Regions from separate parts of the Janthinobacterium sp. GL_088 genome, predicted to be linked through region 3. Evidence: predicted binding sites of a transcription regulator. Region 3 holds the regulator's gene; each other region holds the start of a gene.
What was found. The regulator NrdR, encoded in region 3, represses ribonucleotide reductase genes. The targets are predictions, from matches to a motif close to CACNANATNTNGTG.

Region 1 (9,794 bases), 560 kb from region 3:
TGATCTTGCATGGTGCTTCCTTTCGAGGCGTTCAATGGGCGGCGTGCTGTTCCATGCCGGGCTGGCCGTGCCAGTAGCCGTCACAGGCGCCGGCCGGCTGGCAGGCCGCCAGCTGGGCCTGGGCGCCGATCCCGCTGACCTGGCCGCGGCGGGCGCGGTCAAAGATGGCGATCACCTGTTCCGTATGCATGGCCTGCGGGCTGATGCGCGCCACCGCCACGCCCATGTCGCGCATGGCGTCGAGTTCGCGCACCAGGTTGTAGACCAGCGCCGACTGCGTCTGCGTGCCGTTCAACACGAGGAACGGCACTTCATCGCGCGTGCGCAGCAGCAGGCCGTCCGGCTCTTCCAGGCAGCTGTAGCCACAATCGTCCTTCGGCAGATTGCGGTTGCGCGCCGTGAAGCAGCGCGCGGAAAACGCCAGCGGCATGCGGCCGTAGGCGAACACTTCCGTCTCCAGCCCTTCCGGTTTCTGGCGCTGCATCTCGGCCAGCGCCGTCTGCCCCATTTCCAACGGCATCACCCAGCGCCGCGCGCCCAGGCGCGCCAGCAATTGCAGGCTGGGGCCGTTGAACAGGTTCAAATGGGGACCGGCGACGAAGGACGCGCCCTTTTCCATGCAGTGCACGGCGCCCATGTCGTTGGCCTCGACGCCGTAGCGGCCATTGCCCGTGATGCGGCGCAGGGTCGCCAGTTCCGCGCCCGCCTCGATCAGCGCCTGCGTCGACAGCACCACTTCCTTGCCGGCGGCGGCCAGCATGTCGGCGATATCGAGCCAGTCGGCCAGGCGTACCTCATGCCGGCGCGAGCAGACGGTTTCGCCCAGGTACACGATATCGACGGCGGTGCCGGCGATCTGCTGGTAAAACTCGAAAACGGTGGCGCGCGGCCAGTAGTACAGCAAGGGGCCCAAAGAGAGTTTTAACATGTCTTTTCCATTTTTTTAGTTTACAAAACCGTAGCGAGCGGTTCGCGGCGAGGCCGAGAAGCGCAGCTGTGCTAGAGCACAGCGAGCATCGCAGGCCACGCCCCGGAACGCGCAGTAGGTTTTGCTATTTCCAAGAGCGGTGGTAGGCACCCAAGGTGTGCTGCTGACCCTCGGCCAGCTTGTCCATGGCCGCCATCCAGCCCGGCTTGACAGCGTAGCGCGCATTACCTTCGCGGCAGGCGTCGATCGCTTCGCGCCACACGCGCGTCACCTGCGCCACATAGGCGGGACTGCGCTGGCGTCCTTCGATTTTCACGGCGCGCACGCCCATGGCGATCAGCTGCGGCAGCAGCGCCAGCGTGTTCAGGCTGGCCGGTTCCTCGATGGCGTAATACTCTTCGTCATTGACTTCGAAACGCCCCTTGCACAGGGTGGGATAGCTGGCGTTTTCACCGGGCGCATAGCGGTCGATCAACACGCCGTTCAGGCGCGATTCCAGGCCCTTCGGCGTTTCCAGCCAGCGCACGGATTTCGCCGGCGAGCACACGCCGTGCGTGTTCGGCGCCTCGCCCGTCGCATACGACGACAGCGCGCAGCGCCCTTCGACCATCACGCACAGGCTGCCGAAGCCGAAAACCTCGATCTCGACTTCCGTCTTGGCGATCAATTGCTCGACCTGCGCCATCGACAGCACGCGCGGCAGCACGGCGCGGGCGATGCCGAAGTGTTCATGGTAAAAATTGATGGCTTCGTAGTTGGTGGCCGAGCCCTGCACGGACAGGTGCAGGCGCAGCTGCGGGTGGTGCTGGGCCGCATACGCCATCAGGCCAGGATCGGCCACGATCATGGCGTCGATGCCGGCTTGCGCGGCGCGGTCGATGGCGCTGCGCCACACGGCCCAGTTGTGCGGCTGCGGATAGGTGTTCAGCGCCAGCAGCACCTTGCGTCCATATTGATGGGCGTAGCGCACGCCCTCGGCGATGGCCTTCTCGTCGAAATTGAGGCCGGCGAAATTGCGCGCATTGGTGGCATCGCGAAAGCCCAGGTAGACGGTGTCGGCGCCATTGTCGACGGCCGCTTTCAAGGCAGGCAGGCTGCCGGCGGGGCAGACCAGTTCCAGCGGTCCGGCCACGCGGGTGGCGGTGGTTGAATCAAGCATCATGATATTCACAGTCCTGTATCGGCTCAGGGTGCAGACTATAGCCCCGCCCATGCCGCCCAGTCCTTGACGCAGGTGAAGGAATGCATGCATGGCTGGCGCGCGTTCAACTTGCTTGACCTGGCTGTAAAATGCCCCACTTTTCTCCCTCTTCGATTGCCCGCCATGACCCGCAAACCGCTGCTGATTTTCCTGCTCACCCTGTTCCTCACCGCGCTGCAAGTGCAGTGGGCCGGCCCGGCCGATGGCTATGACGCAGAGACCATCTCCGTCCTGTCGCCGGAAGTACTGGGCGCGTATCCGGGCGTGCTGCTGCTGTTCCTGCTGGCCGTGTTCGCGCGCCGCCAACTGCCGCTGCTGCGTCAGGCCGCCATCTGCACGGGCCTGCTGGCCGTCTACTGGCTGCTGGCGAACTACGTGACGTTCGACGCACGCGTGGCCAGCTGGAGCACCTACTCGCCGCTGGAAATCTGGGCGCACGTGCTGCCCGCCTCCGTCGCCAGCATCGCCGCCTGCGGCGTCGCGTTCTTTTGCGTGAGCTGGCTGATCCTGCGCGAAACGCGCTGGAACAAAACCGGTTGAGGTGGTTTTTTCACCTGCATCAAGGATTCGTCACGCAACTGCACGCACCCTTTGACGCCACTATATTTAGTGATTAATCTCCATAAAAACACCGCATGTTGTGTTTATTGGAGGTTTCATGACGACAAATGCAGTTTCCCCCACACGCGGCCAGGTCGATGTCGCCGCGTCCATCAATGAATACCTGGACCGGCGCGACTGGCGTGTCAACGCCAATGCCAACCAGGGCTACTCGCTGGGTGGCCTGATACTCAACGTGTCGGGCAAGGTCATCGCCAACTACTGGCTGGACCAGGTGTATCCGCCGGAAGTGGGCGCGGCGCACCGCGAAGCGGCGCTGCACATCCACGACCTCGACATGCTGGCCGGCTATTGCGCCGGCTGGTCGCTGCGCACCCTGCTGCACGAAGGCTTGAATGGCGTGCCGGGCAAGATCGAATCGGGCCCGCCGAAACACATGTCGAGCGCCATCGGCCAGATCGTCAATTTCCTCGGCACCTTGCAAAACGAGTGGGCCGGCGCGCAGGCGTTCAGCTCCTTCGACACCTACATGGCGCCCTACATCCGCAAGGACAGCCTGCGCTACGAAGACGTGCGCCAGTACATGCAGGAGCTGATCTTCAACCTCAACGTGCCATCGCGCTGGGGCACGCAAACGCCATTCACCAACCTCACGTTCGACTGGGTCTGCCCGGACGACCTGCGCGAACAGATTCCCGTCATCGCCGGCCAGGAGATGGACTTCAGCTATGGCGAGCTGCAGGCGGAGATGGACATGATCAACCGCGCCTACATCGAGATCATGATGGCGGGCGACGCCAAGGGACGCGTGTTTACCTTCCCCATCCCCACCTATAACATCACCGAGAATTTCGACTGGCATAGCGAAAACGCGGAACGCCTGTTCGAGATGACGGCCCGCTACGGCCTGCCCTACTTCCAGAACTTCATCAATTCGGAACTCAAGCCGAACATGATCCGCTCCATGTGCTGCCGCTTGCAGCTGGACTTGCGCGAACTGCTCAAAAGGGGCAATGGCCTGTTCGGTTCCGCCGAGCAGACCGGTTCCCTGGGCGTGGTGACGATCAACTGCGCGCGCCTGGGCCACTTGTGGCGCGGCGACGAGCCAGCGTTGCTGGCCGACCTGGACCGCCTGCTGGAACTGGGCAAGACCAGCCTGGAAATCAAGCGCCGCACCATCGAGGAACTGATGCAGCAAGGCCTGTTCCCGTACACGAAACGCTACCTGGGCACCCTGCGCAATCACTTTTCCACCCTGGGCGTGAACGGCATCAACGAGATGATCCGCAATTTCAGCGGCGACGCTTACGACATCACGTCCGCCGAAGGCCATGCGCTGGCGATACGTCTGCTCGACCACGTGCGCGCCCGCATGGTGGCCTTCCAGGAAGAGACGGGCCATATGTACAACCTGGAAGCGACGCCGGCCGAAGGCACGACGTACCGCTTCGCCCGCGAAGACCGCAAGCGCTATCCCGCCATCCTGCAGGCGGGAACAAGCGACAACCCGTACTACACGAATTCGTCGCAGCTGCCCGTCGGCCACACGGACGACCCGTTCGAGGCGCTGGAATTACAGGACGCGCTGCAGCGCAAGTATACGGGCGGCACGGTGCTGCACCTGTACATGACGGAAGCGCTGTCGGATGCGAGCGCGTGCCGCGAGCTGGTAAAACGCGCCCTGAGCCGCTTTTCGCTGCCCTACATTACCGTCACGCCCACGTTTTCCATCTGCCCGCGCCACGGCTACCTGGCCGGCAAACATGAATTCTGTCCCACCTGCGACGCGGAACTGATCGCCCGCAAGCAGTCCGATTTCGCTCACCCACTCAAGGAAACGCCATGAACGCACGTCCCGACTTCACTCCCGCCATCACCCTGCTCGACACCGAACGCCAGCGCTGCGAAATCTGGACGCGCGTGATGGGCTACCACCGCCCCGTCGCCTCGTTCAACATCGGCAAGCAGGGCGAATTCCACGAGCGCCAGTACTTTACGGAAGCGAGCGCCCGTGTTGGCCAGCCCGCGTGCCATGGCGGCTGAGTTGAAAGTGGGCGGCCTGACGCCCTTTTCCGCCACCGACTATCCGGGCAAGCTGGCGGCCGTGGTGTTCGTGCAGGGCTGTCCCTGGCGTTGCGGCTATTGCCACAATCCGCACTTGCAGCCCCGCACGCCGGAAGGCGCCATGCCCTGGCAGGACGTCCTGACCTGGCTGCGCCGCCGCGTGGGCCTGGTCGACGCCGTCGTCTTCAGCGGCGGCGAAGCATGCATGGACCCGGCGCTGGCGCGCGCCATGCAGGACGTCAGGGAACTGGGTTTCGGCATCGGCCTGCACACGGCCTGCATCTATCCGCAACGCCTGCAGGAAGTGCTGTCCCTGGTCGATTGGGTCGGTTTCGACATCAAGGCGCCGTTTGCCGACTATCGTCATGTGACCCGCGTGGCCGCCAGCGGCGACCCGGCGCGCGCCTGCCTGGACGCCATCCTCGCCAGCGGCGTCGCCTACGAGTGCCGCACCACCACCCACCCGGACCTGCTGCCGGACGAGCAGTTGCTGGCCCTGGCCACCACCCTGGCCGCCAAAGGCGTCGATAATTACGTGCTGCAGCAGTTCCGTGCCGAAGGCTGCGCGGATGCGGCGCTGGCCGGCCGCCCCCTGCACGGCTATCCGGCGGCGCGCACCGTGGCGCAAATCGGCGCCATGTTTCCGCGTTTTACATTCCGTAATCATGGCAGTTGAGCCGATGACCACATAATTTCGCAAAGCCCCGCAAAATTCCCCGTTCTGCAACGCTGAAATGTCTTGCGTACTGTAATGTATCAACTGTGCCGCGCACCACGCGCAGCCCAGCAGATTTTTCACACCGCATTACAGATAAGCGTCATCCATGAACGATTTCACCGCAGTCAACCCAGGCATCCCTTCGACCCACGCCGACATCCTGTACGGCCCACCGCGACCGGATCTGCTGCGCGAGGAAGTGCTGGCCGACCTGCTGGAGGCAACGGCCCGCCGCTGCCCCGAGCAAATCGCCCTGATCGATGGCGCGCGCCGCATCACGTATGCGCAGCTCGATGCGCAGGCGGGCCTGGCCGCGGCGCGCCTGGTGGCGGCCGGCGTCAAGCCCGGCGACATCGTGGGACTGTGGCTGCCGCGCGGCGCCCATCTGCTGCTGATGCAGGCAGCGATTGCCAAGGCGGGCGCCGCCTGGCTGCCCGTCGATGAAGACACGCCCGTCGAGCGCCTGCAGGTGTGCCTTGATGACGCCAATGGCTTTGGTGTGGTCAGCTGCGCGCAGTTCGCGCCGCGCCTGGCCGATGCCGGACTTGGGCGTCCCGTGTGGACGGCGGAAAGCCTGCTGGCCCCCGCCGCTCCGGGCGAACAGCTGCCCACGCGCGCCACCGTGCTGCCCGAACACCCGGCCTACGTGATCTACACGTCCGGCTCCACGGGCAAGCCCAAGGGCATATTGATCAACCAGCGCAGCATCTGCCACTTCCTGCGCAGCGAAAACGCCGTGCTGGAAGTGACGCAAAGCGATACTGTCTACCAGGGTTTTTCCGTCGCCTTCGACATGTCGTTCGAGGAAATCTGGATCGCCTACCTGGTGGGCGCCACCCTGTGGCTGGGTCCCAAGGAGATTTCGGGCGACCCGGAAGCCTTGCCGCGCGCGCTGGCCGACAACAAGGTCACCGTTCTCCACGCGGTGCCGACCTTGCTGGCCCTGTTTGCCGAGGAAGTGCCGAGCCTGCGCCTGATCAACCTGGGCGGCGAGATGTGCCCGGAGTCCTTGGTCGAGCGCTGGTCGCGCCCGGGCCGCGCCATGTTCAACACCTATGGCCCGACGGAAGCGACCGTCTCGTGCAGCCTGGCGCGTTTGCGGCCCGGCGAGCCGGTGACCATCGGCACGCCGCTGCCCAACTATGGCTTGCTGGTGCTGCAGGTGGCCGAGCCGGGAGAAAACCGTCCGCTCGTCCTGCTGCCGCGCGGCGAGACGGGGGAACTGTGCATCATCGGCCCCGGCCTGGCCGAGGGTTACCTGGGCCGGCCCGACCTGACGCTGGAAAAATTCCTGCCCAATCCCTGGAGCACGGGTCCTGACGATGCGCGCCTGTACCGCACGGGCGACCTGGCGCGCATCGATCTTGATGGCCAGGTGCTGTGCCTGGGCCGCGCCGACGACCAGGTGAAAATTCGCGGCTTCCGCGTGGAGCTGGGCGAGATCGAAGCCGTGCTGGCGCAGCAGGCGGGCGTGGGTACGGTGGCTGTATTGTTGCGCAAGGATGACGGTATCGACCAGCTGGTGGCGTATATCGTCGGCAGCGACGAGGCGCCCGACGATGCCCTGGCGGCGAAAACCCTGCGTGCGGCATTGAACTTGCACTTGCCGCCGTATATGGTGCCGGGCCGTTTTGAATTGCTGCCGCTGATGCCGCGTCTGACCTCGGGCAAGATCGACAGGAAGGCCTTGAAAGCCATGCCCCTGTCCGCACCGCCGGCTGGCGAAGCCGGTGAATCGGACGTGCCGGAAACGCCGGCAGAAGCGGCCCTGTTCGCGGCGCTGGCCAAGCTGTTCCCGGGCCAGGCGATCTTGCGCCAGCTGGACTTCTTCAGCGACCTCGGCGGCCATTCCTTCCTGGCCGCGCGCCTGGCGTCCGCACTGCGCGCCGATCCGGCCTACGCCCACATGACGGTGCGCGACATTTACCAGAACCGGCAGATCGGCAAGATCGCCGCCGTGCTCAATGAAGCGCCGGCGCTGGCCACGCCGGAAGCGGAATGGACGCCACCATCGACCCTGAAGCGCTGGATTTGCGGCGCGGCACAGGCGGCGGCCGTGCCTGGCCTCGTCACCCTGCGCATGGCGCAGTGGATGGCGCCGTTCTTCACTTACCACTTCTTCACGGGCGACACGGGCGATACCGTGCCGCGCGCCATCGCCGCCTCCATCGGCGTGTTCCTGCTGGCGACCCTGGCCGAATTTGCCATTGCAATCGCCGGCAAGTGGCTGATCGCGGGGCGTTTGATACCGGGCAGCTATCCGCTGTGGGGCGTCACCTACTACCGCTGGTGGCTGGCCGACCGCCTGGTCGAATCGGCGCCCGCCTACCTGCTCAGCGGCTCGTCCCTGAACAGCTGGTGGTTGCGCGCGCTGGGCGCCAAAGTCGGCAAGGAAGTCGTCATCGGCTCGATGACCCTGCGCGCGCCCGACCTGCTATCCATCGGCGACAACGTCAGCGTGGGCAATGCCGTCAACTTTGAAAACGCCCGGGTCGAGCGGGGCCGTTTGTTGCTGGGCCGGATCAGCATCGGCGACGACGCCTGCATCAGTTCTTACGCCATCCTGGAAGGCAACACGCAAGTGGGCGCCTTCGGCCACCTGGAAGGACAATCGGCCCTGGCCGATGGCGCGGCGGTGCCGGCCGGACGCGTGTACACAGGTTCTCCCGCGCGCGACATTGGCGCGTTTGACCCTGCCAGCCAGCCGCCCCGCCCCGCCGTTTCGCGCCTGCGCCTGACGGGCGAAACCGTGTTCTTCTGCTTCGGCATGGTACTCATCGCCGTGCTGTTCTTCATGCCCGTCTTCCCCAGCTTCGTGCTGATCGACTGGTTCGACGAGCGCGAAATGATGCCGTGGCTGCAGGGGCGCGACGTGACGACCCAGCTGGCCCGCTACTTCCTGCTGGCCTTCCCCGCCAGCGCCGTGCTGATCGTGCTCACGGCCCTGCTGTCGGCCGCCATCCGCTGGGGCGCGCTGCCGCGATTGAAGCCGGGCAGCTCGCCCGTGCACAGCAATATCTATTGCGCCAAGTGGCTGGTCAGCCATATCCAGGAATCGAGCCTGAACGTCCTGCACGGCATTTACGCCACCGTGTACGCGCCGTACTGGTACCGCCTGCTGGGCGCCAAGGTCGGCAAGGGTGCCGAGATTTCCACGGCGCTGGGCGTGGTGCCCGACATGCTGACCCTGGGCGACGATACCTTCATCGCCGACGCCGTCATGCTGGGCGACGAACAGATCGACGGCGGCTGGATGACCATGCGTCCCACTGTCATCTCGCACCGCAGCTTTGTCGGCAACGGCAGCTATATCCCGGATGGCACCACGCTGCCCGAACACGTACTGATCGGCGTGCACACGCATGCGCCGCGCAATGAGCAGATGCACAGCGGCGACACGTGGCTGGGCTCCCCCCCCATGCATTTACCCGCGCGCGAACAGGTCAGCGGCTTTGCCGAACACCTGACGTTCAAGCCATCGCTGTTGCGCCGCCTGGGTCGCAGCCTGATCGAAGCGTTCCGCATCGTCGCGCCGCACGCGGTGGTGATCGCCGTCGGCTACACCCTGGTACTGGACGTGATGCCGATCGCGGGCGCCGGACGCTGGGGCGAAGTGGTAAGCGACCTGGCCATCGCCGGCCTGGCCTACGGCATCGGCAATTTTTTGGTCGTCGTGCTGTTCAAGTGGCTGCTGCTGGGACGCTACCGCAAGCACGCGGCGCCCATGTGGACGCCGTTCGTGTGGATTTCCGAAGGCGTGACCAACCTGTACGAAGGCATCGCCGTGCCCAACTTCATGCGCTACCTGCGCGGCACGCCGTGGCTGCCGCTGGCCTTCCGCCTGTTCGGCTGCAAGATCGGCCGCGGCGTCTACATGGACACGACCGACATCACGGAATTCGACTGCGTGCACATCGGCGACTACAGCGAATTGAATGCGCTCACCTGTCCGCAAACGCATCTGTTCGAGGACCGCGTGATGAAGATCGACCACGTGGAGATCGGCCAGCGCGTCTACATGGGCCCGCGCAGCTCCGTGCTGTACAGCGCCAATGTGGGCGACAATGCGCGCCTGGGACCCTTGACCCTGGTGATGAAGGGCGAGCACATCCCCGCCGGCAGCAACTGGGCGGGCTGCCCGGCCGCGCCTTTGCGTAGCTGATGGATTTTACCGTGCTGTGGGCGGGCGACGGCGTGCTGGCGATCGGCATTGTGCCGCCGCCGTCACGCATGGAAGCGCGCGCGCACCTGCGCCAGGCCGTGTGCGAAGCGGCGGCGCAGTGGCAAAACCTGGACATCGACGCGATTTCGGTGAAGTCAAC
Region 2 (9,794 bases), 2.7 Mb from region 3:
GCTTCCTCGAACGCCTGGCGCAGCAGGTACTGGCGGCACTCGGGCGCCGTGATGTGGCGGTAGGTGCCCAGCACGATGTTATTGGCGGCCAGCGAGTCGGCCGTCACGAAGAAGCCCAGGTTGCGCTTGACCAGGCGACGCTCGTCGTCCGTCAGGCCGTTCGGGTTCTTCCACAGCTCGATGTCTCGCTGCATGTTCACTTCCTGCGGCATCCAGTGGTTGGCGCAGCCGGCCAGGTATTTGTCCCAGGCCCATTTGTACTTGAACGGCACCAGCTGGTTGACGTCCGTCTTGCCGTTGATGATGCGCTTGTCGTCGGCATTCACGCGGCGCGCCACTTGCTCGGCGTTCGCTTCGGACGGCTCGGCACCTGCCGGCAGGTTCAATTCGGTATTACCCAGTGGCGCTTGCTGCGCCGGACGCGGCACAGCTGCCGACGTGGTTTCATCATCCCATGACAACGACATATTCTTCTTCCTTTCCATGCCGGCGAGCCGGCGATCCGCAACAGGCCCGTTGTATCGGACAATGCGGACATTGACAACATTGAATCAGCCCGACCGTGCCGGGCTGACAACTAAAATCTTACTGGCAGGCTTCGCACTCTTCAAAGCCGTCATCACCCGGACGCAGGTAGCAAGCTTCGCCATCGGCGTCGTCCGCTGCCGCTGCCACTACCGGCGCCACGGCCACCGCTGCTGCCGCCACGACGGCTGCCTGGGCGCTTTGCGCGCTGGCCGACATGCCGCCGTCGACTGCCACGGCGTTCAGGGCGCCCGTCTTGGAGGTCGATTTCTCCATGTGGGTAGCGGCGATGGTACGCAGGTAGTAGGTGGTTTTCAGGCCACGCAGCCATGCCAGCTTGTAGGTCTCGTCCAGTTTCTTGCCCGAGGCGCCAGCCATGTAGATGTTCAGCGACTGGGCCTGGTCGATCCACTTCTGGCGACGCGAAGCCGCTTCCACCAGCCAGCTTGGCGACACTTCGAAGGCGGTGGCGTAGATATCGCGCAGGTCTTGCGGGATGCGGTCGATCTTCACCAGCGAGCCGTCGAAGTACTTCAGGTCGGAGATCATGACTTCATCCCACAGGTCGCGTGCCTTCAGGTCGCGCACCAGGTAGCCGTTGATCTCGGTGAATTCGCCCGACAGGTTCGATTTCACGTACAGGTTCTGGAACGTCGGCTCGATACAGGCCGAGACGCCGATGATGTTCGAAATCGTCGCCGTCGGGGCGATCGCCACGCAGTTCGAGTTGCGCATGCCGAACTTGGCGATGCGTTCGCGCACCGGGGTCCAGTCCATGGCCGACGAGGAATCGACTTCCAGGTAGCCGCCGCGCTCTTCGGCCAGCAGTTTCACCGAGTCCTGTGGCAGGATGCCACGGTCCCACAGCGAACCGGCGTACGATTCATAGCGGCCGCGTTCTTCGGCCAGTTCCGTCGACGCCAGGTAGGCGTAGTAGCAGACGGCTTCCATCGAGGTGTCGGCAAACGACACGGCGGCGTCCGAGGCGAACGGGATGCGCATCATGTGCAGGCAGTCCTGGAAGCCCATCACGCCCATGCCGACCGGACGGTGGCGCATGTTCGAATTGCGCGCCTTCTCGACGGCGTAGTAATTGATGTCGATGACGTTGTCGAGCATGCGCATGGCGGTGCGCACGGTCTTGGCCAGCTTGACGTGATCGAGCTTGCCTTCCTTCATGTGCGCCGGCATGTTGACGGAGCCGAGGTTGCAGACGGCGATTTCGTCAGGTCCCGTGTTCAGCGTGATTTCCGTGCACAGGTTCGAGCTGTGGACGACGCCGACGTGCGACTGCGGGCTGCGGATGTTGCAAGGATCCTTGAACGTGATCCATGGGTGGCCCGTTTCAAACAGCATCGACAGCATCTTGCGCCACAGGTCCAGCGCGGCGATCTTCTTGAAGACGCGGATTTCGCCGGCGGCAGCCTTGGCTTCGTAGCCCAGGTAAGCCTGTTCGAAGGCCTTGCCGACCTTGTCGTGCAGGTCTGGCGTGTCCGACGGCGAGAACAGGGTCCAATCGCCTTTTTCCATGACGCGCTTCATGAACATGTCGGGAATCCAGTTCGCCGTGTTCATGTCGTGCGTGCGGCGGCGGTCGTCGCCCGTGTTCTTGCGCAGGTCGAGGAATTCCTCGATATCCATGTGCCAGGTTTCCAGGTAGGCGCAGACGGCGCCCTTGCGCTTGCCGCCCTGGTTGACCGCCACGGCCGTGTCATTGACTACTTTCAGGAACGGCACCACGCCTTGCGACTTGCCGTTGGTACCCTTGATGTGGGCGCCCAGGGCGCGCACTGGCGTCCAGTCGTTACCCAGGCCGCCGGCGAACTTGGCCAGCAGCGCGTTGTCCTTGATGGCGTCGTAGATGCCTTCCAGGTCATCCGAGACGGTGCTCAGGTAGCACGACGACAGCTGCGAACGCAGGGTGCCCGAGTTGAACAGGGTCGGGGTCGAGCTCATGAAGTCGAACGAGGACAGCAGGCTGTAGAACTCGATGGCGCGCGCTTCGCGGTCCGCTTCGTTCAGCGCCAGGCCCATGGCCACGCGCATGTAGAACGCCTGCGGCATTTCGATGCGCACGTCCTGGATGTGCAGGAAGTAGCGGTCATACAGGGTTTGCAGGCCGATGTAGCCGAACTGCAAGTCGCGGTCGGCGACGATGGCTTTTGCCAGACGCTCCAGGTCGAAACTGGCGAGTACCGGGTTCAGCAGCTCGGCGGCGATGCCCTTGGCGATGTATTGCGGGAAATACGTCAGGTATTCGGCGGCAGCGGCCGCTTGCGGCACTTCCTTGCCGAACACTTCCTTGCGCACCGTGTGCAGCAGGATGCGGGCCGTGACCTGGCTGTAGGCCGGGTCTTTTTCCATCAGCGCGCGCGCCGCCAGGATGGCCGACTTGTGCAGCTCTTCGACAGGCACGCCGTCGTACAGGTTTTTCACGGTTTCAGCGAGGATGGCGTCGGCATCGACGTGCTTTTCCAGGCCGGCACAGGCGGCGTTGATCAGGTCGCGCACTTCCTGCATGTCCAGCAGGCGGCGCACGCCGTTATCCAGCACGTTCAATTGTGGTGCGGAAACTTGCGCGGAAGCGCCCTGCGCTTCCTTCTGCAGGCGGCGCTCTTCCATGTGCTTGGCGCGGTACAGCACGTAGGCACGCGCCACGTCGTGCTCACCCGAACGCATCAGCGACAGTTCCACCTGGTCTTGCACGTCTTCGATATGGAAGGTGCCGCCGCCCGGATGGCGGCGCACCAGCGCGGCGACCACGCCGTCGGTCAGTTGTTCCACCAGTTCGCGGATGCGTGCCGAGGCTGCGCCCTGGCCGCCGTTAACGGCCAAAAACGCCTTGGTCATGGCGATGGCGATCTTCGAAGGCTCAAATGCCACCACCGCGCCGTTGCGGCGGATGATGCGATAGTCGCCCAATGCCGCGCCCGTGCTCGCTACGCTGTTGGCCGCGCCTGGCGCTGGCGATACTGGCGTTGGATGGATGGAAATATCTTGTGGTGATTGCATTGAAGCTCCCGTTGTCAGCTAAAGTCAGCCTGCAGTTTTGCTGCCGCGTGTGTTGTTGAATAGAACGCCCGATGGTCAGGGTTTCTTCAGGTATTTGTTGCTAAATAGTAAATTTATAATGCATAAAACAGGTCAGTATCCATCTCGCCACACCGCACTGCCCGGCTGGCGCAAAACACGATCAAGGGTGATAAACCGCCAGTTCCAGTGCTTTATCAGCAATCCGGGTAGCTTTGACAATAATTCTGAAAACGTCTGTGATGGCACTACATATAGTCTTTACATCCAACTTCTGCACTAATTGTAGTGCCCATCGGAGGGGGATGCAATAGTTTTCCGGCATCCGCGGGCGTAATTTTTTGTATTTTCATATACGATTTCGGTTGACTTTTCAGGGCATGGATGGAAAGCCCAATCCCCGCGAAGTAAGCGCTAACGCAGCTTGCCCGCGCAAGGTTTCCAGCCAGCACTCTTGGTAAAAATACCAGTCGAAAAACGGCCCCGGATCCGTCTTCCTTCCCGGCGCGATATGCTCGTGGCCGCGCACCTGGGACAGACCGTAGCGCGCCACCAGTGCCGCCGTCAGCGCCGCCAGCACATGATATTGCCGCCGCTGGAAGGGCACATCGTCCGCGCCTTCCATTTCGATACCGATGGAATAGCCATTGCACTGCGGGCGTCCCTCGAAGGTGGACGCGCCCGCATGCCAGGCACGTTGATCAGTAGAAACATATTGCAACAGCGCACCATCGCGCCGCACAAAAAAGTGCGCCGACACCTGCAAGCCACGCAGGTCGGCGAAAGAAGGATCGGCATTATAATCTACCCGGCCCGTAAACAAGTCCGACACATGCGGTCCGCCAAAGTGGCCACCCGGCAAACTGATGTTATGGATCACCAGCAAATCGACATGCACCCCGTCCGGGCGCGCATCGTGGTACGGCGAGTCATAGCGCAACGCGCCGTCGCACCAGCCGTCTTCATCTATCATCCATGCGCTCATCAAATAGGGCTTCCTGTATCGTCAATTTCTGCATGCGGTAACGCAACTGGCGCACGCTCAGGCCCAGCTGGCGCGCCGCCCGCGCACGGTGGTAGCGCGCCTGCACCAGCGCCAGCACGATCATGTCGCGCTCGGCCTGGCGCAAATACATGTCCAGCGGCAGGACCTTGGCCACGCCATGCGCCGCCGTGCCGGGCAGGCACAGTTGCCGTTCCGGCAAATCCGGCAATGCCGCTGCCGCGCGCAAGGGCATGCTGCCCGCCGCGGAGGGCAAGGCCAGCCCGTCGAGCGCGATCACGCCGCCGTCGGCAAAGGCCAGCGCCCGCTCCAGCACGTTTTCCAGTTCGCGCACATTACCGGGAAACGCGTACGCGGCCAGGGCCGCCAGCACCGGTGGCGCCAGGCTCACGGTCCGGTGCGGCGACAGGCGCGCGAGGATCACCTCACATAATACCTGCAGATCGCCGCGCCGCTCGCGCAGCGGCGGCAGCGCCAGCTCGATCACATGCAGGCGGTAAAACAGGTCCTGGCGAAACGTGCCGGCGGCCACGCCGCGCGCCAGGCCATGCTGGCTGGCGCACAGGATGCGCACGTCGACGGCCTCGTCCCTGCTGCCGCCCAGCTTGCGCACGCGGCGCTCTTGCAGCACGCGCAACAGTTTTACCTGCATGGTCAGCGGCAGGTCATCGACTTCGTCGAGCAGCAGGCTGCCGCCATGGGCCGCCTGGAACAAGCCCTGGCGTTCGTGCAGCGCGCCCGTATAGGCGCCCGGGCGGCAGCCGAAGAATTCCGCTTCCATCAGCGCTTCGGGAATGGCACCGCAGTTGACGGCGATAAACGGGAAGCTGGCGCGCGCGCCCTGCGCATGGATGGCGCGCGCCGCCAGTTCCTTGCCCGTGCCCGATTCGCCGCGGATGGCCACCGGCGCGCCACAGCGGGCGATGCGGCCGATCTGCGCGCGCAGCGCCTGCATGGGCAGCGAGTTGCCGCTCAATTGTGGCGCCGGCGGCATGCTGGCAGCGGTATGCGGACTGGGGTTGGGACGGGACATGAGGCGCGCCTTTCTGCAATGGCGGCGGCGAACCGCCTGTTGCAGATGCTACGCCGGACGGATGCCGGAGGACGTTACGATACGGATGAGCAACGCGCGCGAACCTGCGGGCCCGCCCTTACACCGTGGCGTGCGCGTGGCTGCAGTAGTCGTGGCCCTTGGCCTGCACGTTTTCCGAGGCCGGGTAGTACACGCCGCAATGGGCGCAGCACAGCATCAGCTCGGCATCCGGCAATTCCTGCGGCCGCACCGGTGGCGTAAACGGATTCGGCCGCTGTTGCTGTTGCGCACGGGCCCGTTGCTGCATGCCACGAATCTTGCTGCGGATAGCAAACAGCACCAGAAACACCAGCGCCAGCCAGAATAAAACACGTGTCATGCGAATCCTCGGTGTAAAACCACTTCCAGTACAAAACGGCTGCCGACATAGGCCAGCAACAAGGTGGCGAAACCGGCCAGGGTAAAGCTCAGGGCCGTCTTGCCGCGCCAGCCGCGGAAGCGGCGCCCTGCCAGCAGCGAGGCAAACAGCAGCCACGACAGCATGGTAAACACGGATTTGTGATCCCAGTTGAGCGCCTTGCCAAATAATTGCTCGGAAAACACGATGCCCGACAGCACAGTCAGGCTGAGCAAAATAAAACCCAGACCGATCATGCGGAACAGCAGCTTTTCCATCGTCAGCAGGGCTGGCAACTGGTCCAGCGCCGTGCCGATGAAGCCACGGCTTTCGCTGCGCGTATGCAGACGCGATTCCTGCAGCGCCATCAGCACGGCGTGAAAGGCGGCAATCGTCAAAGTGCTGTAGGCGAGCACGGCGACGGCGATATGCCAGCCGAAGACGGCTGACTTGCCTTCCATGTTGACCTGGCTGCCAGGAAAGGCCCAGGCCAGGCCGATGGCGAGGACGGCGCTGGGCATGACCATGCGGCGCAGTCCGTCCAGGCTGAAGTTGCGGTTCTCTATCCAGTAGGCGCCCACCGAGACCCACAGCGCGGCCGACAGCATGGCGGAAAAACCGAAGCGCAAAGTGCCCGGCGCCATCAGGTCGAACCACAGGGTGGCGGCGTGCGCCAGCCAGGCGACGCCGGTCAGGCCGGCAATGAGCCGGGCACGAGACGAGGGAAGCACCGCGCACACCGCGTACAACAGGGCGGCGATGAAAAAGAAATAGATCTGCATAGTTTAAGTTTACACCATAGCCGACAAGCGCGATTCAGGCGACAGCCCGGTGACAGGCACGACGCCGCCAACCAATGCCGCAAGCCTGCCATGATATCGCGCCTGAGGCATGACGGGGTGGCGCACCCTCAAGATTTCGGCAATCTTTCGCACCGCCTGCTTATATATATTAGTATGCCGCAAAAAAATGATGGCCCGCTTAAGCGGGCCATCGGGTATTGCCAATATCCGGCTTACTTCACGTTCAGGCTCTTTTTCGCCTGTTCCAGCAAGTCCGTCTTGACCCAGTCCTTGGCCACAGGCGGCTTCGTCATGCGGCCCACGCCCGTTTTCACCATCACGTCCGTGGTGATCTGGATATGCTCGGGCGAGATGTCATACGAATACGGCGAATTGCTGATCGCGTCGTCGAAGTCATCCTTCGTGATCTGGCCGCGGAACACCACTTCGCGCACGTACTTTTCCGCCGTCGCCTTGTTGTCGATAAAGGTCTTGGTGGCTTCGACGAAGCAGCGCATGAATTTTTCCGCCACGGGACGGCGTTCCTTGTAGAACTTTTCCGTCATCACCATGGTGCGCACGGGCTCGCCGATCGGCGTGTCGTACGGTTTGATGACTTCACTGCCGAAACCCTTGTTGATGGCCTGCGACGATTGCGGCTCCGACTGCATCATGGCGTCGATATTCTTGCCCATCAGCGCCTGGTTCAAGTCGGCGTAGGCCAGGAACACCAGCTGCACATCCTTGCCCTTGGTTTCGGAATACGTCAGGCCCGCCTGCGACAGCTCGGCCAAGAGCAACACTTCCTGGATGCCGCCGCGCGTCACGCCCACGCGCTTGCCCTTGAGTTCCTTGACGCTGGCGATCTTTTGCCCGGCGCCCGCAACCAGGCGCGCGCCGCCCTTGGCAAAACCGGCCACCACATAGATCGGCGCACCGCCGGCGCGGCCGGAAATGGCCGCTTCCGACGCCGTCGCCCCCACGTCCAGCTCGCCCGCGATAATCGCCTGCATCACGTCGAGGCCCTTGGCGAAGATATGCTCTTCGACCTTGATGCCGCACTTGGGCGCGATTTCCTTGATGTACGACACGGCGCCGTAATGGGCGAATTTCAGATTGCCCAGGCGTACGACTTCCTGCGCCTGCGCCTGCACGGCGCCCATGCCGAAGGCCAGCACGAGGGCGGCTGCGATACCGGTCTTCAAAGTTGATTTTTTCTGCATCGGGTTCTCCTGTGGTGGTTGGTGTGTGCCCGCAAGGGCACGCGAAACACTGCTTTTATTATCAGGAGATAGTACCGCGTGTTGGAGCCAGGGCAACATTTTTTTGCCCTAGCCAGCCCATCCTGCTTAAAACGTGGCGCGCAGGGTCAGGCTCGCATTGCGTGGCGCGCCATACCAGTTGCCGCCCCCCGTGTAGCCCGTCTTTTCATAGTAGCGCTTGTCGAAGACGTTATTGACGTTCAGGGCCAGCGACCAGCGGGGATCGATGCGGTACTGCGCCAGAGCGCTCCAGACGGCATAGCCGCCCTGCGTAAACTGGAAGTCCTGCTCGCCGCCATCGCGCGTGACCACCGTGCCGCTCGTGTAGTTGGCGCTCTGGATGGCGACATTGCCGCCCACCTTCCAGGCCGACCAGGCGCCAGGCAAGGTGTACGCCGTCGACAGCTTGAACAGATGCTTGGGCGTGATGCTGCTGAAAGGCAAGCCCGTGCTGTTATTCTTGCTGTGGTTAAAGGTATAGCCGGCGGCGGCCTGCAAGCCGGGCAAGAGTTCGCCGCCCACTTCCATATCCACGCCGCGGCTGGTCACCTTGCCCTGCGGCAAATAGCAGCAATTGCCAGCATACAGGTCGGTTTCTTCCGGATAGCCAGGGTCCAGCACGGCCTCGCCACTGCGTTCGACATGGAACAGGCTGAAGGTGGCATTCAGGCGGCCCTCAAGCAATTCGCCCTTGAGGCCGCCTTCATAGCTCTTGCCCGTGATGGGCTTGAGCGAGGTGCCCGGCACTGGCCCCGCCTTGTACAGCGCCTGCGGCTTGAAGATGGCGGAATAGCTGGCATACGCCGACCACTGTGGATTGAGGTCGTAAATGATGCCGCCATACGGCGTCAGCTTGGTCGGCTCGCTGAAGCGGCTGTCCGAATCGGGCGACCAGCTTCCCGTGTCGCCGTCCAGGGATGCCACGTATTGCTTGAACTTGTAGCGGGCCAGGCGCGCGCCCAGCACCACGTGTAGCTGGTCGCTGGGATGCAGGCGCACGGTGCCGTAAGCGCCATATTGTTCCTGCTCCCATGGATGGAAACGGTACCAGACAGGGCCATTATCGCCACCCGTCCAGGGCGTGGCATCGGGATCGAAGGGATTGGCCGGGGTAGTGCCGGCCCCCGTCTGCCGGGCCGAATCCCAGTAGCTCGTGACCTTCTGCCGGTCTGCCCCCAGCAGCAACTCATGCGTGCGTCCCAGCAGCCCGAAATTGCCCGTCAGGTTCAGGTCCAGCACATTCTGGTGATTCCAGGCATTGTTGCGCGTGCCGGCCCACACGACGCCATCACTGCCGCCAGGTTCCACGGCGCCAGTGGTAAACGTGCCGCGCCCCTTGGAGCTCTGCTCGACATGGCTGGCATTGATTTTCAGCTTCCAGCCAGCGGCAAAACGGTGTTCGAGCTGGGCAAACAGTTCCGTGACCTCGTTGTCAACATAACCCCAGGGCTGGCTCAGGTTGGTCGAGCGCGGCAACTGCACATCGGCGCCGTCCGCATAGCGGGGCAAGCCGGAACCACTGCCAGTCGTATCACGCTTGGCCTGCGAAGCGCCCACGGTCAACAGCGATCCCGCGGGCAGATCCGCTTCCAGCACGCCGTACACGAGCGCCTTTTCCGTGCGGAAGTGGCGCATGAAGGAGCCATCATTTTCATACATGGCCACCACCCTGCCGCGCAGCCGGCCGTCATACGCGAGCGGCCCGGTGGCGTCGATGTCGGCGCGATAATTGCTCCAGCTGCCCGCCGACAAGGCAGCCGTC
Region 3 (9,794 bases):
TCAGTTCGATGGCCGAGAACAAGTCGGTCGCCGCCGCGCGCACCTGCTGGCGCGCCAGCAGGTGCAGCAAGCTGGGCATGGCAGCGGCCGCCAGCAGCGCGGCAATCGCCAGCACGGCCAGCAATTCGAGCATGGTGTGTCCGAGGGTACGGCCGAGGGTGCGCCCGAATTTGTGCCTGCTCCTCGGTAGCCGCTTGCGTGTGGCCATGGTTTAGGGCCAGCAATGGCTGGTCGGGCCGCTGCTGCCGCGCTGGCCCGTGCTGTTCAAGGACAGCACGCCGCAATCGGCATCCTGGAACTGCGCATCAACCTTGGACGTGCCCGGCATGGCGCGCAACAGTACGCATTGCCCGATCGTCAGGCCGGGACAGGCCAGCGCCTCGATTTCATACGCGCTGCCAGCCGCGCCCCCTTCGCCCGACCACCATGGAAATTGCTGCGACTGCTGCGCCGGCGATGCCGAGGAAAAGGCCAGATAGCGGTTATTTTGCGAGTAATAGCGCTCCTGCTGCTGCATCAGGCGCAGCAGGGCCGCCTGTCCCTGCACCCGCTTGGCACGCACGACATGGCTGTGATAAGCGGACACGGCCAGCGCCAGCAGCAGGCTCATGATCGCCAGCGCGGACAGCAGCTCGATCAGGCTGAAGCCCTGCGGGTTGGCAGCAGGAGTTCCACCGTTCGCAGCGAACCCATTCCGCCTTGCCAGCGTCCCCATGCGATCTCCCTCTTTCCCAAAAAGCGCCAGCCGGTACGATGCGTGTGCCTTGCCTGGGCCTATTTTTTCTTGGCCGCCTCGTGCAATTCGCGCCAGTTCGCCACTTCGCGCCAGCTCAGGCGCCGGGCCGGCAGCGGCGCGCTGACGACCTTGAGCACTGCCCCGCTGGTCGCGCCGGGCAAGCCAGGCTGCAGCACGGCCAGTTCCTTGCGCCCCTCGGCCCGCCCGGTGGCCGTGGCGGCACCCACCGTGCTGTTCAGCTCCAGCGCCAGCGGCGGCGCGCGCGCCAGGCCATCGAACAAGCGTCCCGTCTGCTCGCCCGCTTGCACGACACCGGCGCCATCGGCGGCAAAGCCGTTCAGCACATCGAGCACGTACAGGCGCGTGGCCGGCCTGGCGCAAGGATCGCGCCCCGGCAGGACGGTGTTGAACAGCACCTTGCCGGCGGCCAGTACGGGACTGCTGATGCTGCGTTCGCCCGTCTGCGCGGTATCGAGGAAATCGAGGTACCAGCCGCGCATGGCGTCGCTGCCCGTATAGCGCAGTTCGGCGCCGTCGACGCGCAGGCCGCCCAGCGCTTCGCCCAAGCTGCGCTGTTCCAGGTCGGCCCGGCTGCGCGTGGGCGAACTTGCCCGCACATCGTCGTGCACGGCGTAAAACGACTGCGACAGGAAGGCGTCGGGCCAGGTATCGGCCGCTTCGACCAGCTTGCCCGTGCCGAACAGCAGCAGATAGCCGCCACCGGGCGCGTACGCAACGCTCAGCTGCTGCGTCACGGGCTGGCGCCGGCCCTGGGTATCGCGCGCAACAAAGACGAGCTTGCGTCCTTGCCCGTCCTTCCACGGCGGTCCGCCAGTCATGTCGAGGCGCCAGATATTGCCCTGCAAATCGCCCACATACAGATAAGCCAGCGCGCCATCGCTGCCCGGCACCACGGCGGGCGAACCCAGCGCGTGTGGGACGGCGTCGGTGCCCGCATCAGTGTCATGGCCGCCATCGTTAATACCGCCACCGCTGGCCACAGGCACCTTGAGACGGAAGTAATTACTTCCCAACGTCCATGGCGTGCCGGGCGCCTTGTCCAGCGCCAGCAGGAAGAGGGCGGCCGCCGCGGCGGGCACCGTCGTGTCCTTGCCGTCGTTGACATGGTTGTTGTAGCCGCTGGCGACGATGGCAAAGTCGCGGTAGGCTGGCGCGCCCTCCTTGCCGCCCATGTTGATGCGGGCAAACGCGGGCGGCGCGCGCACGTTACCCATCAGCCTGTCGTCGCGGTCCGTAAACTCCCACAGCGCCCCGTCCTGCGCGAAGCGGGCCTGATCGGTGATGTCGAGCGCAAACACGCCTTGCGCTCCGCCACCCATACCCGACACCAGCACCGTCTTCCAATGTCCGAGCGCCAGCACTTCCGCCGTGGCTGCAGCGCCGTCGAGCAGCGGGCCGGGGCTGTAGTGAGTGCTCGCAGCGGCTGGAGCAAGGTGCAGCAGGGCTTGCGGCAGATAGGCAAACACTTCGCTGCCCGTGCGCGCATCGAAGGCATGCAGCAAACCGTCGTTGGCGCCAAGGTAGAGCATTTTGCGCCGCTGCAGCAGCGCCTGGCGGTGCAAGCCATAGCCGGCGCCCGGCATGCCCAGTCCGGGCGCGCCCACGTACAGCAAATTGCCGTAGGGCGCCGCCCCCAGACTGCCTGACCTGCGCCGCAGAAATCCGCCCGGCTGGCCCACCTCGTGCGTGCGCTGGCCCAGCAGGTACGCCAGGCGCGCTTCCCCTCGCCCATCGCCGCCGTCGAATGCGCCGCGCTGTTCCGCATCGAGCCGCTTCCAGGCCAGCGGCATCAGGGCGCCCTTGGCGTCGAGCGTATAGACGGTTCGCAAGGACGCGGGCGTGCCATCCGGCACGGGCTTCTCTTGTCCGCCAGCGGTCCACGATGACTTACCGGGAAGCAGTGCCCCATCGGCGCCCACGGCAAACGCGGTGCGCGACAAGGTCATGCTGCCATCGGCCAGGCGCATCTGCGTCTGGAACCAATATGCCTCTTCCGTCCCGCTGGCCAGCGCCATCAGGGCCGGCCCGGCGAGCGTCGCCGGCAAGGTAGCCTTGTCGGCGACAGCAAAAGCCGCGCGCAGTCCCGCGATCAAGGCGGCCGGATCGCTGCCGGGCAAATAATGGGCTGGCCAGCGGCCGTCCAGGCTCCATTCATCGAACGCGCTGCCCGTTGCGCTCATGAAGGGATTCGCGTCGCCGTTCGCATCGAGAAAACCGCCATATTTGGCCGTCAGCAGCAAGGGTGTGGTGACGGGAGTGGCGGCAGATTCGCCCGCCGGATCGCCCTGGCGCAAGTCGCCCGCATAGTGCTCGACCTTGGCAAGGCCGTCGCTCTTGCCAGGACGCAGGGCCTGCACGTGCGACCAGTAGGCAAGGCCTGCCGCATGGTAGCTGGCGCCGCCCGCTCCGTCGGCCAGCCATTCCAGCGCCGCCAGTTCGGGCCGTGGCGCGGGATTGCCTTGCGCGCCGCCACTTTCCAGGCTGCCCACCGCATGTGTCCAGGCCATCGCATCGAACGGCGGCGGCGCAAAGCCATCGGCGGCGCGGGCGCGGTCGCCGCTTGATGCGGCAGTGTGCGGGACATTGCCGGGCACGTAACGGTCGCCCGCCATGCCCGCATCGCCGAGACTGACGACGACATGGCGCTGGCAACTGGCCGTTTGCGGGTCGCTCCACGCAATCACGACCGGCAAGCCGTCGTCGATGGCGGGCGGGGCCGTGGCGGGTGGCACGACGGCGCTCGCTTGCCGCCCCTGCAGGTAACGCAACGACTCGTACAACAATTCGGCCAGCGGCGCCGCGCTGGCGTACGCGCCGGGATGCCCGGCGTTGCCGCGGCCCAGGCCATTGATGTAAGCGGTCACCCCGCCGCCAGGACCGGCGCTCTGGAACACATACACACCGGTGGCGGGATTCCATTCCTCGCCGGCATTGTCGTGCGGCATAAAATCAGGCCCCGTCCAGCGTTGCCTGCCCACGTGGGCCAGCGGCGCGCGCAGCACGCCGCCATACACGGGGCCGGCGCCGGAGCTCACGCCGTTCAAATGGCCAAACACGCCCACGCGCACCCTGCCGCCATGGCGCTGCACGGCGCCCACGGGCTTGTAGTTCTTGCCGTACGCGAGGCATAAATCGTCGCGCAGCGGTCCTTCTTGCGTGTCGCAGACGCGCACGCGCGCGAGGAACACGCCGTGCGTGGCAGCAACGCCGGGCGCGTCGCAATTGCCGCCCGGGGGCAAGCTGGCGTCGCCGAACAGCAGGCGGTTACGGCAGGAAACGATGGCCAGTTGCGCCAGAGCAAACGGTGTCGCTGCCGCCACGCCTGTCTGCAGAACCTTGCGGGGGAAAAAGACGGGGTGGGCAAAGAAGTCGATGGGACCGTCTGCATCCGGTAAATAAGCACGCTGCAGCACCGTCTTGTGCACTTCGTCGATGACGCGGTCGCCACCCGTCAGCGCATAGCGGACGAGGTCGAGCATGCTGATGCTGGCCCAGTTGAGAAAGTTGCCGCTAAAACTGTCGCCGCCGCAGCCGTGCAGCGCATCGGCCGGCTTCAGCACGGAGAAGTAAGCGGTCGCTACGCGCAAGTCCGGCAGCATGACGCCATCCTTGCTGCGGTACGGATAGCTGTAGCACATGCGCGCATGGAAGTAACCGAGGTACTCGCGCTGCGGCGCATAGTCGCCGCCATGCGCGGCAGCGACCGCCGCATGCGTGAAAGACAGGTTGAGCAGCAGATTTGGCGGCACCCTGGCGCCGTACAAACCTGCGTCGGCCCGTGCCAGCGCCACAGGAGGTGCGGCCGCGGCAAGGGCGCCGCCGCAAGCCAGGAAAATCCAGCCGAGCAATAGCCAGGCAAACGACAAAGCCCTCATGGCCCCGCTCCCGCCGCCTGCTTGCGATAATAACTTTGCAGCACGACTTGCGTGCTTTCCTGCACGCCAAAACCGATGACCGTGATGCGGTACACATAGCTTTCCGTCACCAGGCCGCCAGCGACTGCCGTGGCCTGCGCGCCGGGCGGATGAAACGGCAGCAGTTCGATCAGGTAGCGGGGCCGGCGCGACGGCAGGAAGCCCTGCCCCGTCTGCATGACGGCGCCCGTAAACTGGCCATACGGCACCGTGCGACTACCCGCTTCGGCGCCATCGAGGTCCGTGCTCAGCCAGAGCGCCGGCGCCTCCGGGGCTGCTGGCAGACACAGGCCCAGCGCCCCTCCGTCGCCGCAGCCGTCCTCAAACCCGGCCGCACTGCCTGGCGCGAAGAGGCTGCTGCGCCCGGGCGCACCGGGCAAGCCTTCGATATCATTTTGCGCATCCATCAATGCTTCCTCCGCCGCCTGAAACGCGATCTGCCGGTCGCGCTCGCCGCGTGCCGCCTTTTCGCCCTGCAAGGCCATCTGCGCCGCCGATATGCCCAGCAGCAAAATGATCACCAGCAGGCACAGCACATACACGAGCGTGGCGCCACCGCGGCGCGCACGAGATGCGCAACAAGGTAGGCAACGGCGGACGCCCGCGCCGGCCATCGCGCCGCCCGCCTAAGCCGGTCCGTTGCGCAGCATGATGCTCGTCTGCACCAGTTGCCGCAGCCGCGAACGCGTCGCGGCAGGCAGGGACGCGCGCGCGATGCGCACGCCCATGTCGCCGGCGCCGTGCGCCTCGGCATACGCTTTGCCGAACAGGTCGAACTGCGTCGGCCCCAGTTCCGCCATCTTGTCCGCCTGGCCCGCCTCGCCATGCAACAACAACGCCACGCGCACGCTGGCCACGCGCTTCCAGTGCGTGCGGCGGTGAAAATCACGCTGGCGCGCGGCCGCATCCGCCCCCTCCAGCACCAGCGCCGCATCGTCGGCGTCGAGTGCGCTGGCGTTGACATATCGGTTCGCCACGCCGTCGGGAGGCGTATCCGTGTCGAGGCCATACAGCACCTGGAAGCCGTCGACGCCACGGATGATGGCGTCCGCGCCCCAGCCGTTCGCGCCCCGGTATTTGCAGCGCAGCTCGCCCTCGCCATCGGCGCCTTGCGCTACATAGAAAATGCTCCACCCCCGCTGCGCCTGCGTTTGCGCGGCGCCCACGCCAAAGCCCGCGCAATTGAGCACGGAGCCGTCGCCGCCCTCTTCCTTGCCGGCGCCGTAATAGCGCAGGGCCAGCACGTCGCTGCCATGCGGGGCGCCGGGCAAAGCGCCACTGATGCCTTCGCTGTTCTTGCCCAGGCTGCGCGCGTCGAGCCCGGCGACGTTGGCGCTGTCGAAATCGGCATGGGCGACGGGCGCGGCGCTGCTGTCCCAGTTCACGTACGCCGTCTGGCGCACGGCGCGGGCGATGGTGTCGAGCGCATAGCGGCCGTTGTCGTCAAGGCGCGCGCTGGCGGACTGGTCGCCATAACTGCCGCTGGCCGCCAGCAGCACGCTACTGGCGGCCAGCATCAGCAGCGCGCCCAGCGACAGGGACACCAGCAATTCGACCAGGCTCATGCCAGGCTGCCGGCGCAGGACAGTATTCATGCGCCGCCTCCGCCCAGCTGGAATGCCAGTCTGGGCAGCGACTCGCCTGCCGCATTCTCGGCGGGCGAGCCATCGGGCAAGCGGCCGCGCCAGCCCAGCTTGATGACGATGGGTGCGCCCTTGCCGCCGCTGCAGGCCCACTGCAAGCCTTGGGCGGCGGCATCCCACGCGGAAGTGTCACGGCAAATGCGCAGGCGCGCGCCGGGCAAGGCCGCATGCAGCCGCTGCTGCCATTCGGCGATGTCGAATTGCGCCAGCTCGGCCGCGCTGCAGGCGGTGGTGCCGAAGCAGTCAGGCGCACCGCCGCCCGCTTCGGCGTCGTCCGCCGCCGCGTAGGCCACGTTCAGGTAGGGGTTGCCCGTATCCGGGCCATGCATGAGCACGCTGTTTGCGCGCATGCGCTCGGCCATGCCGGCCGCCAGTTGCACGCCCGCCGACAACAGCGCCGACTCATGGCGCGCGCGCAGGGAGTTCAGTTGCAGGATGCTGGCACCGAGCATACCCAGCGCCAACAGCAGCAGCGACACCAGCACCTCGACGAGGCTGCTGCCACCCGCAGGAAACATAGTGCGACCGCCCTTGCCCATGCGCTACTCCCTTCCGCAGACAGAGTCGCAGGAACAGGCGGCCCAGCTACAAGATAGGCGTGCGCAAAAAGCCGGGTCTGCGCTAGCGCAAACAGCACGGCGATAAGGTGAGAAGAACAGCGTTGGTGTTGATCAGGCCGCTTGCCAGGCGCGCGCTGGCATGGTGAAAACGGGGCACATGAGCGGCCCCGTTGTCGGCAAAGTGAACGTCAGAGTGCGTCAGGGCTTGCGCGCCTGCCCCACTTCGGCGATCGCGTCCTGGAATTCGGCCAGGTCTTCGAAGTTCTTGTAGACGGAGGCGAAGCGGATGTAGGCGATCTTGTCGAGGCGCTTCAGTTCCTGCATGACGAGTTCTCCGATATAGCCGGAATCGACTTCGCGCAATCCGCTGGTCAGCAGTTTTTCCTGGATGGATGCGATGGCCGTATCCACAGAGGCGGCCGCGACGGGACGCTTGCGCAAGGCCAGCATCAAACTGCCGCGCAACTTATCCGCAGCGAACTCCGTCCGGCTGCCATTCTTTTTGACGACGGCCGGCATGATAAGTTCAATGCGCTCGTAGGTGGTAAAACGCTTGTCGCATTTGCCGCAGCGGCGGCGGCGCCGAATGGCATCCCCTTCCTCCGATACGCGCGTATCGAGAACCTGGGTGTCGCCGTGCTGGCAAAATGGACATTTCATGGGCTGGCTACAACTTTATAGTAATAATTACGGGAAATCGCCGCCCTTGTACAAAGGGCGCCCGAATCACTCCGGGCGCCCTTGGGCACGAAGGAATGTGTCATACAGAATCTTACTCCGTATGACACATTCTGGACAAATAATTATGCTGCGTACACAGGGTGCGCGTCGGCCAGGACTTTCACGGCCGCTTTGACGCGCTCGATGGTGGCGGCGTCATGCGGATTGTCCAGCACGTCGGCGATCAGGTTGCCCACTTCTTCCGCTTGCGCTTCCTTGAAACCGCGCGTCGTCATCGCCGGGCTGCCCAGGCGGATGCCCGAGGTGACGAATGGTTTTTGCGGGTCGTTCGGGATGCCGTTCTTGTTGCAGGTGATGTGCGCGGAACCGAGGATGGCTTCGGCTTCCTTGCCCGTCAGGTTCTTGGCGCGCAGGTCGACCAGCATGACGTGCGATTCGGTGCCGCCGGAAACAATGCGCAGGCCGCGCTTGATCAGGGTTTTCGCCAGCACGTCGGCGTTCTTGATCACTTGCTTCTGGTATTCGACGAACTCAGGACTCAGCGCTTCCTTGAAGGCGACAGCCTTGCCGGCGATCACGTGCATCAGCGGGCCGCCCTGGATGCCAGGGAAGATGGCCGAGTTGATGGCTTTTTCGTGTTCGGCCTTCATCAGGATGATACCGCCGCGCGGGCCGCGCAACGATTTGTGCGTGGTCGAGGTGACGAAGTCGGCGAACGGCACCGGGTTCGGGTACAGGCCGGCGGCGATCAGGCCGGCGTAGTGGGCCATGTCGACCATGAAGTAGGCGCCAACTTCCTTGGCAATCTTGCCGAAGCGTTCAAAGTCGATCTTTTTCGAGAACGCGGAGGCGCCGGCGATGATCAGTTTTGGCTTGCGTTCGCGGGCCAGGCGTTCCATCGCCTCGTAGTCGATGTCTTCTTCCGCCGTCAAACCGTAGGAGACGACGTCAAACCATTTGCCGGACATGTTCAGCGGCATGCCGTGGGTCAGGTGGCCGCCTTCGGCCAGCGACATACCCATGATCAGGTCGCCTGGTTTCAACATGGCGAAGAACACGCCCTGGTTCGCCTGCGAGCCGGAGTTCGGCTGCACGTTCGCGCATTCGGCGCCGAACAGCTGTTTCACGCGGTCGATGGCCAGTTGCTCGGCCACGTCGACGTATTCGCAGCCACCGTAGTAGCGCTTGCCTGGGTAGCCTTCGGCATATTTATTCGTCAGCTGCGAGCCTTGCGCTTCCATTACGGCTGGCGACGTGTAGTTCTCCGACGCGATCAGTTCGATATGGTCGTGCTGGCGCGTATTCTCTTTTTGAATGACGGCGAACAATTCAGGATCGACGTTGGCGAGGTTGTGATCTTTTGCAAACATGTAAAAACTCCAAGTATGAGGGTGCTTGTACTGGCAGGTTGGATCGAATGAGGGGAGCCGGCGTTAAGTGAATAACAACATTGGACAGGCAGCCTCTTCGTGCTTTTCCATAGTGGCTACCCAGGCGAACGGCTGATGAAAAATCTCACGTTTCCCGGTGGATGCCCACCTTTCGCCGGTTTGCCGATCGCCATTCATGGAGATCGCCCGACTTTTCGCCAGTCACGTGAGACGTAATGGAAGCCAAATTGTAAGTTAAGTGCCCAAATTGAGCAAGGAATGCAACCGTGCGGCTATAATCGCCGCGCGCCACCGCAGACCGGGCGCGGCCACAGGCCGCCCCAGGGGATGACTGCGGCTTTTAAGCTGGGCTTAAACCTGGCCATGGCATGTAAGCGTATGTTACGAAGCTTGCCATTGCACACGCCGGATTTACAATGCTGCGGTGCAACTTATATGCAGCTTTTGCATGGCTTTCCAGCAAGCGCCCACAGTCACAAGAAGAAAAATCGCGTAAAATGTTGCTCAATCTCACTACTGGCGCAATAAACATGCCTTCAGTCTTTACCTGGAACGTACGTGTCTACTATGAAGACACCGACGCCGGCGGCATCGTCTATTACGCTAACTACCTGAAATTCTTCGAGCGCGCGCGTACCGAATGGCTGCGCGCCATCGACGTGGGCCAGCAGGAATTGCTGGAGCAGCACGACGCGATGTTCGTTGTCAAAAGCGTCAACGCCGACTATCATGCGCCAGCCAGGCTCGATGACACGGTAAGATTAACCTTAAGCATAGAAAAAATGGGGCGCGCCTCCATCGTTTTTCTGCAACAAGCCTGGTGCGGCGACCGCCTGCTCAACACGGCC

Region 1: AC3IQ7_RS11950 (ribonucleoside triphosphate reductase) is a predicted target of NrdR. The motif match lies at 2,728-2,741, and genes of this name have one in related genera.
Region 2: AC3IQ7_RS26170 (ribonucleoside-diphosphate reductase subunit alpha) is a predicted target of NrdR. The motif match lies at 3,802-3,815, and genes of this name have one in related genera.

What each region holds. Positions count from the first base shown of each region.
Region 1 is NZ_CM174453.1:2,609,885-2,619,678, reverse strand. Features, by position in the region: gene ubiT (ubiquinone anaerobic biosynthesis accessory factor UbiT) at 1-11, opposite strand, end outside; gene ubiV (ubiquinone anaerobic biosynthesis protein UbiV) at 32-928, opposite strand; gene ubiU (ubiquinone anaerobic biosynthesis protein UbiU) at 1,053-2,090, opposite strand; gene AC3IQ7_RS11955 (hypothetical protein) at 2,253-2,669, shown strand; gene AC3IQ7_RS11950 (ribonucleoside triphosphate reductase) at 2,788-4,536, shown strand; gene nrdD (anaerobic ribonucleoside-triphosphate reductase) at 4,533-4,733, shown strand; gene AC3IQ7_RS11940 (anaerobic ribonucleoside-triphosphate reductase activating protein) at 4,723-5,430, shown strand; gene AC3IQ7_RS11935 (Pls/PosA family non-ribosomal peptide synthetase) at 5,579-9,634, shown strand; gene AC3IQ7_RS11930 (4'-phosphopantetheinyl transferase family protein) at 9,634-9,794, shown strand, end outside.
Region 2 is NZ_CM174453.1:5,856,899-5,866,692, forward strand. Features, by position in the region: gene AC3IQ7_RS26165 (ribonucleotide-diphosphate reductase subunit beta) at 1-467, opposite strand, end outside; gene AC3IQ7_RS26170 (ribonucleoside-diphosphate reductase subunit alpha) at 586-3,537, opposite strand; gene ampD (1,6-anhydro-N-acetylmuramyl-L-alanine amidase AmpD) at 3,929-4,540, opposite strand; gene AC3IQ7_RS26180 (sigma 54-interacting transcriptional regulator) at 4,518-5,591, opposite strand; gene AC3IQ7_RS26185 (PP0621 family protein) at 5,710-5,970, opposite strand; gene AC3IQ7_RS26190 (cytochrome C assembly family protein) at 5,967-6,770, opposite strand; gene AC3IQ7_RS26195 (ABC transporter substrate-binding protein) at 7,004-7,933, opposite strand; gene AC3IQ7_RS26200 (TonB-dependent siderophore receptor) at 8,120-9,794, opposite strand, start outside.
Region 3 is NZ_CM174453.1:2,045,855-2,055,648, reverse strand. Features, by position in the region: gene AC3IQ7_RS09360 (GspH/FimT family protein) at 1-133, opposite strand, end outside; gene AC3IQ7_RS09355 (type IV pilin protein) at 212-715, opposite strand; gene AC3IQ7_RS09350 (pilus assembly protein) at 775-4,632, opposite strand; gene AC3IQ7_RS09345 (pilus assembly PilX family protein) at 4,629-5,213, opposite strand; gene AC3IQ7_RS09340 (PilW family protein) at 5,298-6,266, opposite strand; gene pilV (type IV pilus modification protein PilV) at 6,263-6,853, opposite strand; gene nrdR (transcriptional regulator NrdR) at 7,073-7,534, opposite strand; gene glyA (serine hydroxymethyltransferase) at 7,678-8,925, opposite strand; ZMP/ZTP riboswitch at 9,037-9,161, opposite strand; gene ybgC (tol-pal system-associated acyl-CoA thioesterase) at 9,477-9,794, shown strand, end outside.